DNA from 3 places in the Streptomyces sp. NPDC001843 genome. Region 3 is predicted to be linked to each of the others. Evidence: riboswitches for the same ligand, from Rfam matches in the RefSeq annotation. Region 3 holds a riboswitch; each other region holds the start of a gene.

What was found. A riboswitch is a leader RNA that binds a small molecule or an ion and turns the genes downstream of it on or off. The one in region 3 is predicted to bind thiamine pyrophosphate.
Region 1: linked by a shared signal. The riboswitch ahead of ACFYZQ_RS33150 (thiamine ABC transporter substrate binding subunit) and the one ahead of thiC (phosphomethylpyrimidine synthase ThiC) in region 3 are both predicted to bind thiamine pyrophosphate.
Region 2: linked by a shared signal. The riboswitch ahead of thiO (glycine oxidase ThiO) and the one ahead of thiC (phosphomethylpyrimidine synthase ThiC) in region 3 are both predicted to bind thiamine pyrophosphate.

The regions. Positions count from the first base shown of each region.
Region 1 covers NZ_JBIATQ010000016.1:89,350-92,683, reverse strand. The annotation lists gene ACFYZQ_RS33155 (ABC transporter permease) at 1-187, opposite strand, end outside; gene ACFYZQ_RS33150 (thiamine ABC transporter substrate binding subunit) at 232-1,314, opposite strand; TPP riboswitch at 1,385-1,492, opposite strand; gene rlmN (23S rRNA (adenine(2503)-C(2))-methyltransferase RlmN) at 1,515-2,621, opposite strand; gene ACFYZQ_RS33140 (FAD-dependent oxidoreductase) at 2,938-3,334, shown strand, end outside.
Region 2 covers NZ_JBIATQ010000001.1:301,528-304,861, forward strand. The annotation lists gene ACFYZQ_RS01380 (NAD(P)/FAD-dependent oxidoreductase) at 1-1,023, opposite strand, end outside; gene ACFYZQ_RS01385 (hypothetical protein) at 1,110-1,460, opposite strand; TPP riboswitch at 1,513-1,624, shown strand; gene thiO (glycine oxidase ThiO) at 1,622-2,782, shown strand; gene thiS (sulfur carrier protein ThiS) at 2,779-2,979, shown strand; gene ACFYZQ_RS01400 (thiazole synthase) at 2,982-3,334, shown strand, end outside.
Region 3 covers NZ_JBIATQ010000003.1:559,960-563,293, forward strand. The annotation lists gene ACFYZQ_RS11075 (SsgA family sporulation/cell division regulator) at 1-289, shown strand, start outside; gene ACFYZQ_RS11080 (YibE/F family protein) at 378-1,742, opposite strand; TPP riboswitch at 1,815-2,003, shown strand; gene thiC (phosphomethylpyrimidine synthase ThiC) at 1,996-3,334, shown strand, end outside.

The DNA.
Region 1 (3,334 bases), on a different contig from region 3:
GGGTGAGCGCGGTGGAGGCGAGCGCCTGCCAGACGGTGAACCACAGCACATGGCGGATGTCGGGCTGGGTGACCACGTCCGCGATCCGCCCGAACCGCCAGGCGCCGTCCACTTTCAGCCCGCGCGCGACGATCGCGGCCACGGGCCAGGCGAAGAACACGGCGAAGAACGCGACGGGCACGGCCATGAGGCCGAGCCGCACCGCGTTCCCGCGCGCGCCCCTGCGCGGTGTTACCGCAGTACGAGTGACGTCCACGACTTGACCCACTGGTCACGGTTGGCGGAGATCTTGCCGGGGGCCATGGTCTCCGGATCGGCGGCGGCCGGTCCGTACTTGGTGAACTCGGCGGGCACGGCGGCGCCCCTGACGACCGGGTAGACGAACATGTTCAGCGGCATGTCCTGCTGGAATTCCTTGGAGAGCAGGAAGTCGATGAACGCCTTGCCGCCCTTGGTGTTCTTCGCGTTGCTCAGCAGCCCCGCGAACTCGATCTGCCGGAAGCAGGTGCCCGTCGACACACCGGTCGGGGCGGTGCTGGGCCGCTTCTTGGCGTAGATCACCTCGGCGGGCGGGGAGGAGGCGTACGACACGACGAGCGGCCTGTCGCCGCCGGCCTTCTTCCCTTCGGAGGAGCCGGAGAACTCCTGGTAGTAGGCCTGCTCCCAGCCGTCGACGACCTTGACGCCGTTGGCCTTGAGCTTCTTCCAGTAGTCCGGCCAGCCCTGGTCGCCGAACTGCGCGGCGCTGCCGAGCAGGAACCCGAGGCCGGGTGAGGAGGTGGCGGCGTTCTCGGTGACGAGGAGGTTCTTGTACTCGGGCTTGGCCAGGTCGGCGAAGGACCGGGGCGGGGCCAGCTTGTGCCGGGCGAAGTACGCCTTGTCGTAGTTGACGCAGATGTCGCCGTAGTCGACCGGCGTGACCCGGTCCTTGCCCTTGTCGAGCTGATATCCGGCGCCCACCGTGTCCAGGCCCTTGGCCCGGTAGGACTGGAACAGCCCGTTGTCGAGGGCCCGTGAGAGCAGGGTGTTGTCAACGCCGAAGAGGACGTCTCCCTGCGGGTTGTCCTTGGTGAGGATGGCCTTGTTGACGGCCTGGCCGGCGTCGCCGCTCTTGAGGACCTTGACCTTGTACCCGGACTTCTTCTCGAAGTCCGCGAGCACGCTCTTGGACACGGCCCACGAGTCGTGGCTGACGAGGGTGACGGTCTTGGAGTCCGTCGACCCCTTGGTGCCGGACGCCCCGCACCCCGTCAGAGCGGACAGCCCGACGAGGCCGAGCCCGACGGCCGCGGCCACGAACGTCTTGTGGTGCACTGGATGTCCTCCTGGGGTTGGCCAGGAAGAACGCTGCCCCGCCCGGAACGTCCGGGCAGGGCACAACAGCTTGAGTGGGTGACCGAACTTCCTACCCAGAATGACCTGGGCGAGGTTCAGAGGGTCTGCGGCCCGTCTGCCGCACTCTCAGCGCTGTGGCGCTCCCCTGTCGGAATATGAAGATGTGATGTGGCCAGATCCTATCGCTCCGTGGCCGCCAGCTGACCACAGGCCCCGTCGATCTCCTGCCCACGGGTGTCCCGGATGGTGACGGGCACACCATGCGCGGCAATGGCCTCCACGAACGCCTTCTCGTCCTCCGGCCGGGAGGCGGTCCACTTCGAGCCGGGCGTGGGGTTCAGCGGGATGAGGTTGACGTGCACGGGCCTGCCCTTGAGCAGCCGCCCGAGGCGGTCGCCGCGCCAGGCCTGGTCGTTGATGTCCCGGATCAGCGCGTACTCGATGGACAGCCGGCGCCCGGACTTCTCGACGTACTCGAACCCGGCGTCGAGCACCTCGCGCACCTTCCAGCGCGTGTTCACGGGAACGAGGGTGTCGCGCAGTTCGTCGTCGGGCGCGTGCAGCGAGATCGCGAGGCGGCACTTGAAGCCCTCGTCGGCGAACCGGTGGATCGCCGGGACGAGCCCGACGGTGGACACGGTGATGCCGCGCTGGGACAGCCCCAGCCCGTCCGGCGCGGGGTCGGTGAGGGCCCGGATGGCGCCGACGACCCGCTTGTAGTTGGCCAGCGGCTCCCCCATCCCCATGAAGACGATGTTGGACAGCCGCGCCGGACCACCGGGGACCTCGCCGTCCCTGAGCGCGCGCATCCCGTCGACGATCTGGTGGACGATCTCGGCGGTGGACAGGTTCCGGTCGAGCCCCGCCTGCCCGGTCGCGCAGAACGGGCAGTTCATCCCGCACCCCGCCTGCGAGCTGATGCACATCGTCACCCGGTCCGGGTACCGCATCAGCACCGACTCGACGAGCGTCCCGTCGAACAGCCGCCACAGCGTCTTGCGGGTGGTCCCCTGGTCGGTCGACAGATGCCTCACCACCGTCATCAACTCCGGCAGCAGCGCCTCCCGCAGCTTGCCGCGCGCCCCGGCGGGGATGTCGGTCCACTGCTCCGGGTCGTGCGCGTACCGCGCGAAGTAGTGCTGTGAGAGCTGCTTGGCACGAAACGGCTTCTCCCCGATCTCGGCCACCACGTCCTTGCGCTCGGCGGGCGTGAGGTCGGCGAGATGCCGCGGCGGCTTCTTGGCTCCGCGCGGGGCGACGAAAGTGAGTTCTCCGGGTGCAGGCATAACCCTTCCAGTGTGGCAGATCAACTCCGGGCCCCCAGGCCGGAGCGGGGTGGGGGCGGTCACCCGTGGGTGCTGTCTGTCAGCGTTGGTCGGCTTCGGACGGCCCGGACCCGGCCCCGACCGCTGCGAGGTGGATGCCGGGCTATAGTCGCAGGGTCGCGAAAAACGACGTCTCGCGGGTCCACCCGCCGGGCATCGCACATACATCGATGCAGATGGTTCTGATCGGTGAGCGTCTCCTGCCGAGACCGGACATCCCGTCCGCTCACGGCGCTGTCCATCGCCGACGCGTGTCGGCGCTACAGAGGAGCGCACCATGCAGAAGACCATCGCCATCGTCGGAGCGGGACTGGGCGGGCTGACGCTCGCCCGGGTGCTTCAGGCTCACGGTGTCGCCGCGACGATCTACGAGGGTGAGGCTTCGGCGACGAGCCGTGCACAGGGCGGCCTGCTCGACATCCACGAAGAGACCGGACAGATCGCGCTTCGCGCAGCCGGTCTGTACGACGAGTTCCTCACTCTGGTCCGCCCGGGCGAGGACGCCAAGCGTGTGGTCGACCGCCACGGCACGATCCTGTTCGACATGCCTGCGGACCCCGGTTCGGCCCGTCCTGAAGTGGATCGTGGTGAACTCAGGCGCCTGCTCATCGACTCGCTGGCGCCCGGGACGATCAGGTGGGGTCACAAGGTCGCCTCGGTCCGGCACCGTCCGG
Region 2 (3,334 bases), on a different contig from region 3:
GGCCGGGCCGGCCGGGTCGCCGCGCCACAGGGTGCGGTCGGCGGCGCCGTGGTGACCGGCGTACTGGACGAAGCGGCCGAACTGCTCGGACCAGAAGTAGGGCACGGGGTCGTAGGCCGCGGGGGTCTCACCGATGATGTTCGCGGCGACCGTGCGGGGGCCCTGGAGGGCGTTGTCCCAGTGGTGGACGAGCAGCCGCTCCCCGTACCGGCGGGAGGGGAAGGAGGCGCAGTCGCCGACCGCGTACACGTCGGGGGCCGAGGTTCGCAGGTGTTCGTCGGTCACCACCTCGTGGTGCGTGCCGAGCTCGATGCCGGAGCCGGCCAGCCACGCCGTGGCGGGACGGGCACCGATGCCGACGACGACGGCGCCCGCGGGCAGCCGCGAGCCGTCGTCGAGCACCACCGCGCCCGGCTCGACGCGCTCCACGCGCGCGTGCGTGCGCAGCACCGCGCCGCTGTCGGCGTACCAGGACGCCATCGGCGCGGCCACCTCGGCCGGGAGCGCGCCGGCGAGCGGGCGGTCCGCCGCCTCCACGACCGTCACCGCGCACCCCGCCTCACGGGCCGCCGTGGCGAACTCGGCACCGATCCAGCCGGCGCCGACGACCACGATGTCGTGCTGCCGGGCGAGCACCGGCCGCAGCCGCTCGGCGTCGTCGAGGGTGCGCAGGAGGTGCACGCCGGGCACGCCCTCCGCGCCGGGCAGCCGGATCGGTTCGGCGCCGGTGGCCAGCACCAGGACGTCGTACGGCACGGGCCCGGCCTCGGTGTCCAGCTCGTGGTCCGCGGGGCGCACGCCCAAGGCCTCGCGGCCGAGCCGGAGTTCGATGCCGAGCGCCTCGAAGTCCACGTCGAAGGCGGAACCCTCGGCCTTGCCGAGCAGCACGGCCTTGGACAGCGGGGGCCGGTCGTAGGGCTGGTGGGGTTCGGCGCCGATCAGCGTCACGGTGCCCTTCAGGCCCTGTTCGCGCAGGGCGACCGCGGTCTGCACGCCGGCCATGCCCGCTCCGACCACGACCACTCGCCGCGTCTGTGACGTGCCCTGTTCCCGCGTCTCCCGCGTCTGCTCGCTCACTCGATCACCATAGTCAACTGACTGTGCGTCAGTCAGGGGGCGTGCTCAGTGACCTGCTCCACAACGCTCGTCCCGGCTCCCGACTGCGATTCCCACGCCCAGGCCTCCTCCAGCCGCACCCGTCCGTCGGGCAACTCGGCCACGGTCGACGCGCAGCGCCCGGAGGAGGTTGTTCCGTCCCGTTTGAGTTGCACGTACCGGAAGTCCAGCCGGTCGCCCTCGCGCGTGCCCACCAGGTACCCGCGTACGACGTCCCCACCCGCGTACTCGGCCCAGATCTCGCCGTCCTTCTCGTGGTAGGAGAAGCGGGTGCGCGTGCCCACCTGGCCGGGGGCCTGGTCGGCGACGGGCGCGAGGACGAGGCCGTCGAGCGAACGGGCCATGAGCTGAGGCCTCCTTACGAGTCCGGTGCCCTGAGGGCTAGGGTGGCCACCGTAAAGCACTCGCGGGAGCCCGGACGCACCGGGCTGAGAGGGAGGCTGGCGGCCTCCGACCGTACGAACCTGATCCGGGTCATGCCGGCGAAGGGAGGGGCTCGACGCCCATGTCGTCACGTACATCGGACGTCCTCGTCATCGGGGGCGGGATCATCGGGCTGGTCACGGCCTGGCGCGCCGCGCAACGCGGGCTGGCCACGGCCGTGGTGGACCCGGAGCCGGGCGGAGGGGCCGCGCAGGTGGCGGCGGGGATGCTGGCCGCCGTCACGGAACTGCACCACGGCGAGCACACACTGCTCGGCCTGAACCTGGCCTCGGCCCGCCGCTACCCGGACTTCGCGGCCGAGCTGACCGACCTCACCGGCCTGGACCTCGGCTACCGCAGGTGCGGCACGCTCGCCGTCGCGCTGGACGCCGACGACCGCGCCCACCTGCGCGAACTGCACGCCCTGCAGCACCGCTCGGGACTGGAGTCGGAGTGGCTGTCCGGTCGGGAGTGCCGGCGCCTGGAGCCGTTGCTCGCGCCGGGCGTGCGCGGCGGGCTGCGGGTGGACCGCGACCACCAGATCGACCCGCGCCGGCTGGCGGCCGCGCTGGTCGCCGCGTGCGAGCGGGCCGGGGTGGTCTTCCACCGGGCGTGGGCCGAGCGCTTCGACGTCGTACGGGACCGGGCGGCCGGTGTCACCACCGCGGACGGCGACGCGCTGGGCGCGGGCCAGGTGGTGCTCGCGGCGGGCAGCCTGAGCGGGCGGCTCGCGGGCCTGCCGGGTGACCTGCTGCCGCCGGTACGGCCGGTGAAGGGGCAGGTGGTACGGCTGACCGTGCCCGAGCGGTACGCGCCGTTCCTGAACCGGACCGTACGGGCCGTGGTGCGCGGCAGCCATGTGTACCTGGTGCCCCGGGAGAACGGCGAGCTGGTCGTCGGGGCCACCAGCGAGGAAGTGGGCTGGGACACGACGGTGACCGCCGGCGGGGTGTACCAGTTGCTGCGCGACGCGCACGAGTTGGTGCCCGGCATCACCGAACTGCCGCTCACCGAGACCCGGGCCGGGCTGCGTCCCGGCTCCCCCGACAACGCGCCGTTGCTCGGCCCGACCGGTCTGGACGGGCTGCTGCTGGCAACCGGGCACCACCGCAACGGCGTGCTGCTCACCCCGGTCACCGGCGACGCCCTGGCACAGGCCCTGACCACCGGCGAACTGCCCGAGGAGGCACGCCCGTTCACCCCGAAGCGCTTCAGCACGGCACTCATGGAGCAGCCCGTATGAACATCTCCGTCAACGGGGAGCGCCGGGAGGTCGCCCCGGGTACCGCTCTCGACACCCTCGTGAAGTCCCTCACGGCGGCGCCGCGCGGAGTGGCCGCCGCGCTCAACGAGACCGTCGTCCCGCGCGCGCAGTGGCCGGCCACGGCCCTGGCCGAGGGCGACCGCGTCGAAGTCCTGACCGCCGTGCAGGGAGGCTGACCATGGCAGACGACCCCTTCGTCATCGACGGTACGTCCTTCACGTCCCGTCTGATCATGGGTACGGGCGGTGCGCCCAGCCTCGAGGTACTGGAGCGGGCGCTGGTCGCCTCCGGCACGGAGCTGACGACCGTGGCGATGCGGCGGGTGGATCCTGGCGTGCACGGGTCGGTGCTGTCAGTGCTGGAGCGGCTCGGTATCCGGGTACTGCCGAACACCGCGGGGTGCTTCACCGCCGGGGAGGCCGTGCTCACCGCCCGGCTGGCCCGGGAAGCGCTGGGCACCTCACTGGTGAAGCTGGAGGTCATCGCCGACGAGCGCACGCTGCTGCCGGATCCGGTGGAGCTGCTGGACGC
Region 3 (3,334 bases):
CTGGGCCTTCGGACGTGAGCTGCTGATCGACGGAGTGGGCCGGCCCTGCGGCGACGGTGATGTCCGCATCGCACCCGCCGGCTCCGAGGCGCTGGGCGAGGTTCTGATCCGGCTTCAGGTCGGCGCCGACCAGGCCCTGTTCCGCTCCTCCACGCCCCCGCTGGTGGCCTTCCTCGACCGTACGGACAAGCTGGTGCCGCTGGGCCAGGAGGGAGCGCTCGCCGACTTCGACGCCCACCTCGACGAAGCCCTGGACCGTATCCTCGCCGAGGAGCAGAGCGCCGGATGAAGCGTTACGGCCAGAGCGCCAGGTCCTCCGGCGCCCCACGTCGGCACGGAGCAGTAACGCTTCTCCGTACCAGGCCGGCCAGTTGAGCTCACCGCTTCCGGCGTCGGCCCCGGCCGCCGCGCACCGGAGCCGACGGGGCCGCGGCGGCCGCCGCAGTCCCCTGCACCGGGCGGTCTGCCGCCACCACCAGCGCCGCGAGGGCGGTGGTGACCGGCACGGAAGCCACGAGGCCGATCGAGCCCACCAGCGTGCGCACGATCTCCTCCGCCACCAGCTCACTGTTGGCGACCGTGCCCACGCTGCTCTGCGCGATGGAGAACAGCAGCAGCAGCGGCAGCGCGGCACCCGCGTAGGCAAGCACGAGCGTGTTGACCACGGACGCGATGTGGTCGCGGCCGATGCGGATGCCCGCACGGTACAGTCCACGCCACCCCATCGACGGATTCGCCTCGTGCAGCTCCCACACGGCCGAGGTCTGCGTGACCGTCACGTCGTCCAGCACACCAAGTGAGCCGATGATGACACCGGCGAGCAGCAGACCGCTCATGTCGATCGACGGATAGAGGCCGTGGATGAGGCCGGTGCTGTCATCGGTGTTGCCGGTCAGCGCGGCCCAGCCGATGAAGAGCTTGCCGAGAACGCCGATCAGCGACAGCGAGATCAACGTGCCGAGGACCGCCACGGAGGTCCGGGCGGAGAGGCCGTGGCACATGTACAGCGCGATCAGCATGATGGCGCTGGAGCCGACCACCGCCACGGTCAGCGGATCCGACCCCTGCAGGATCGCGGGCACGATGAAGAAGTCGAGGACCAGGAAGCTGATGGCCAGCGCGATCAGTGCCATGACACCGCGCATCCGCCCGACGACCACGACGGCGAGTGCGAAGATCCCCGCCAGCAGCGCCATCGGCATGCGCCGGTTGACGTCGGTGACCGAGTACTGCAGGTCCTTCGGCGCCGAGGGCTCATAGGCGGCCACGACCTTCTCGCCCTCGTGCAACTGCCGCGACTGGTCCGGCTGCACGATCTCGATGAACGTGCGGCCCTTGTCCTTGCCGGTGTCGACCCGGACCGTCGCCTTCTTGCAGGTACTGCTCCCCTCCTGCTGCGCCGAACCGCCCCCGCCCGTCGAGGTGTCTCCGGCCGCGCTGCCGCCGGAGGCGTTCACCGAGTTGCAGCTGACCTCGATGACCCTGGTGACCGTGGCCTGCTGGGTCTGCCGGTCGAATCCGACCCCGGTCCGCTTGTGGGGCGGGGCACCGCCGGGCCACAGAACCACGAGCCCGACCACGACCGCCACGGTGAACGGGATCAGGACGGCGGCGATGACCTTGCGCAGATGCTTCGAGACGGGTGCGGCCGGTCCATGGCTGTGACTGTGTGAGTGCCCGTGTCCCTCACCGGTCGTGTGCGTGTGCCCCGGCGGATGCTGAGGCTCGTGTGTCGTGGTCACCGCCCGATCATTGCAAGAAGGGCACAAGGCGCACTGTTCACCGCGCCACACATGACGCTAGCGTGGAGGCACCTTTGCACACGCGGGAGCTCGGAGCAACGGGCTGAGAGGGCGCTGACCTCTGTCTTTGCGATGTTTCACGTGGAACGTCATTCAGTCGAGTGATGTCTCACAAGAAGCACCGACCGACGGAAACCGCTGCGTCGACCGCCGAACCTGTTACCGGGTAATGCCGGCGTAGGGAGTAGGTCTCATGACCAACAAGGACGTACGCACGCCTGCCTCCACGCAGATCTCCGACGGCCAGGAGGCCGGGAAGTCCATCGGCTGGCACAAGGGGTATGTCGAGGGATCACGCCCCGACCTGCGCGTGCCGGGCCGTCAGGTGCACCTCACCAACGGGCAGTCGGTCACGTTGTACGACACCTCCGGCCCGTACACCGATCCACTCGTCGAAACCGACGTCCGCAGGGGCCTGCCGCCGCTGCGGGAGAACTGGATCATCGCGCGTGGCGACACCGAGGAGTACGCGGGCCGGCCGGCCCGCCCCGAGGACGACGGGATCAAGCACACCTCGCCACGGGGCGGCCTGCGCAACCTCGACGCGGTCTTCCCCGGACGACCCCGTCAGCCGCGCAGGGGGCGCGACAGCAAGGCGGTCACGCAGCTCGCCTACGCCCGTCGTGGCGAGATCACACCCGAGATGGAGTTCGTGGCCCTGAGGGAGAACGTTTCCCCAGAGGTCGTCCGCGAGGAGATCGCGGCGGGCCGGGCCGTGCTGCCGGCCAACGTCAACCACCCGGAGATCGAGCCGATGATCATCGGCAAGCGGTTCCTGGTGAAGGTCAACGCCAACATCGGCAACTCGGCGGTGACCTCCTCCATCGAGGAGGAGGTCGAGAAGATGACCTGGGCGACCCGCTGGGGCGCCGACACGGTCATGGACCTGTCCACCGGCCGCAACATCCACACCACGCGCGAATGGGTGCTGCGCAACTCCCCCGTTCCGATCGGCACGGTGCCGCTCTACCAGGCGCTGGAGAAGGTCGACGGCCGCGCCGAGGAACTGACCTGGGAGATCTACAAGGACACGGTCATCGAGCAGGCCGAGCAGGGCGTGGACTACATGACCGTCCACGCCGGTGTGCGCCTGGCATACGTGCCGCTGACCGCGAACCGCAAGACCGGGATCGTCTCGCGCGGCGGCTCGATCATGGCGGCGTGGTGCCTGGCGCACCACAAGGAGTCGTTCCTGTACGAGAACTTCGAGGAGCTCTGCGAGATCCTCGCCGCCTACGACGTCACGTACTCGCTGGGCGACGGCCTCCGGCCCGGATCGATCGCGGACGCCAACGACGAGGCGCAGTTCGCGGAACTGCGAACTCTCGGGGAACTCAACCGGGTTGCCAAGCGTTTCCACGTACAGACCATGATCGAGGGCCCGGGCCACGTCCCGATGCACAAGATCAAGGAGAACATCGACCTTCAGCAGGAGATCTGCGATGAAGCTCCGTTCTATACGCTCGGCCCGCTGACCACGGACGTCGCACCGGCGTACGACCACATCACCTCCGGCATCGGTGCCGCGATGA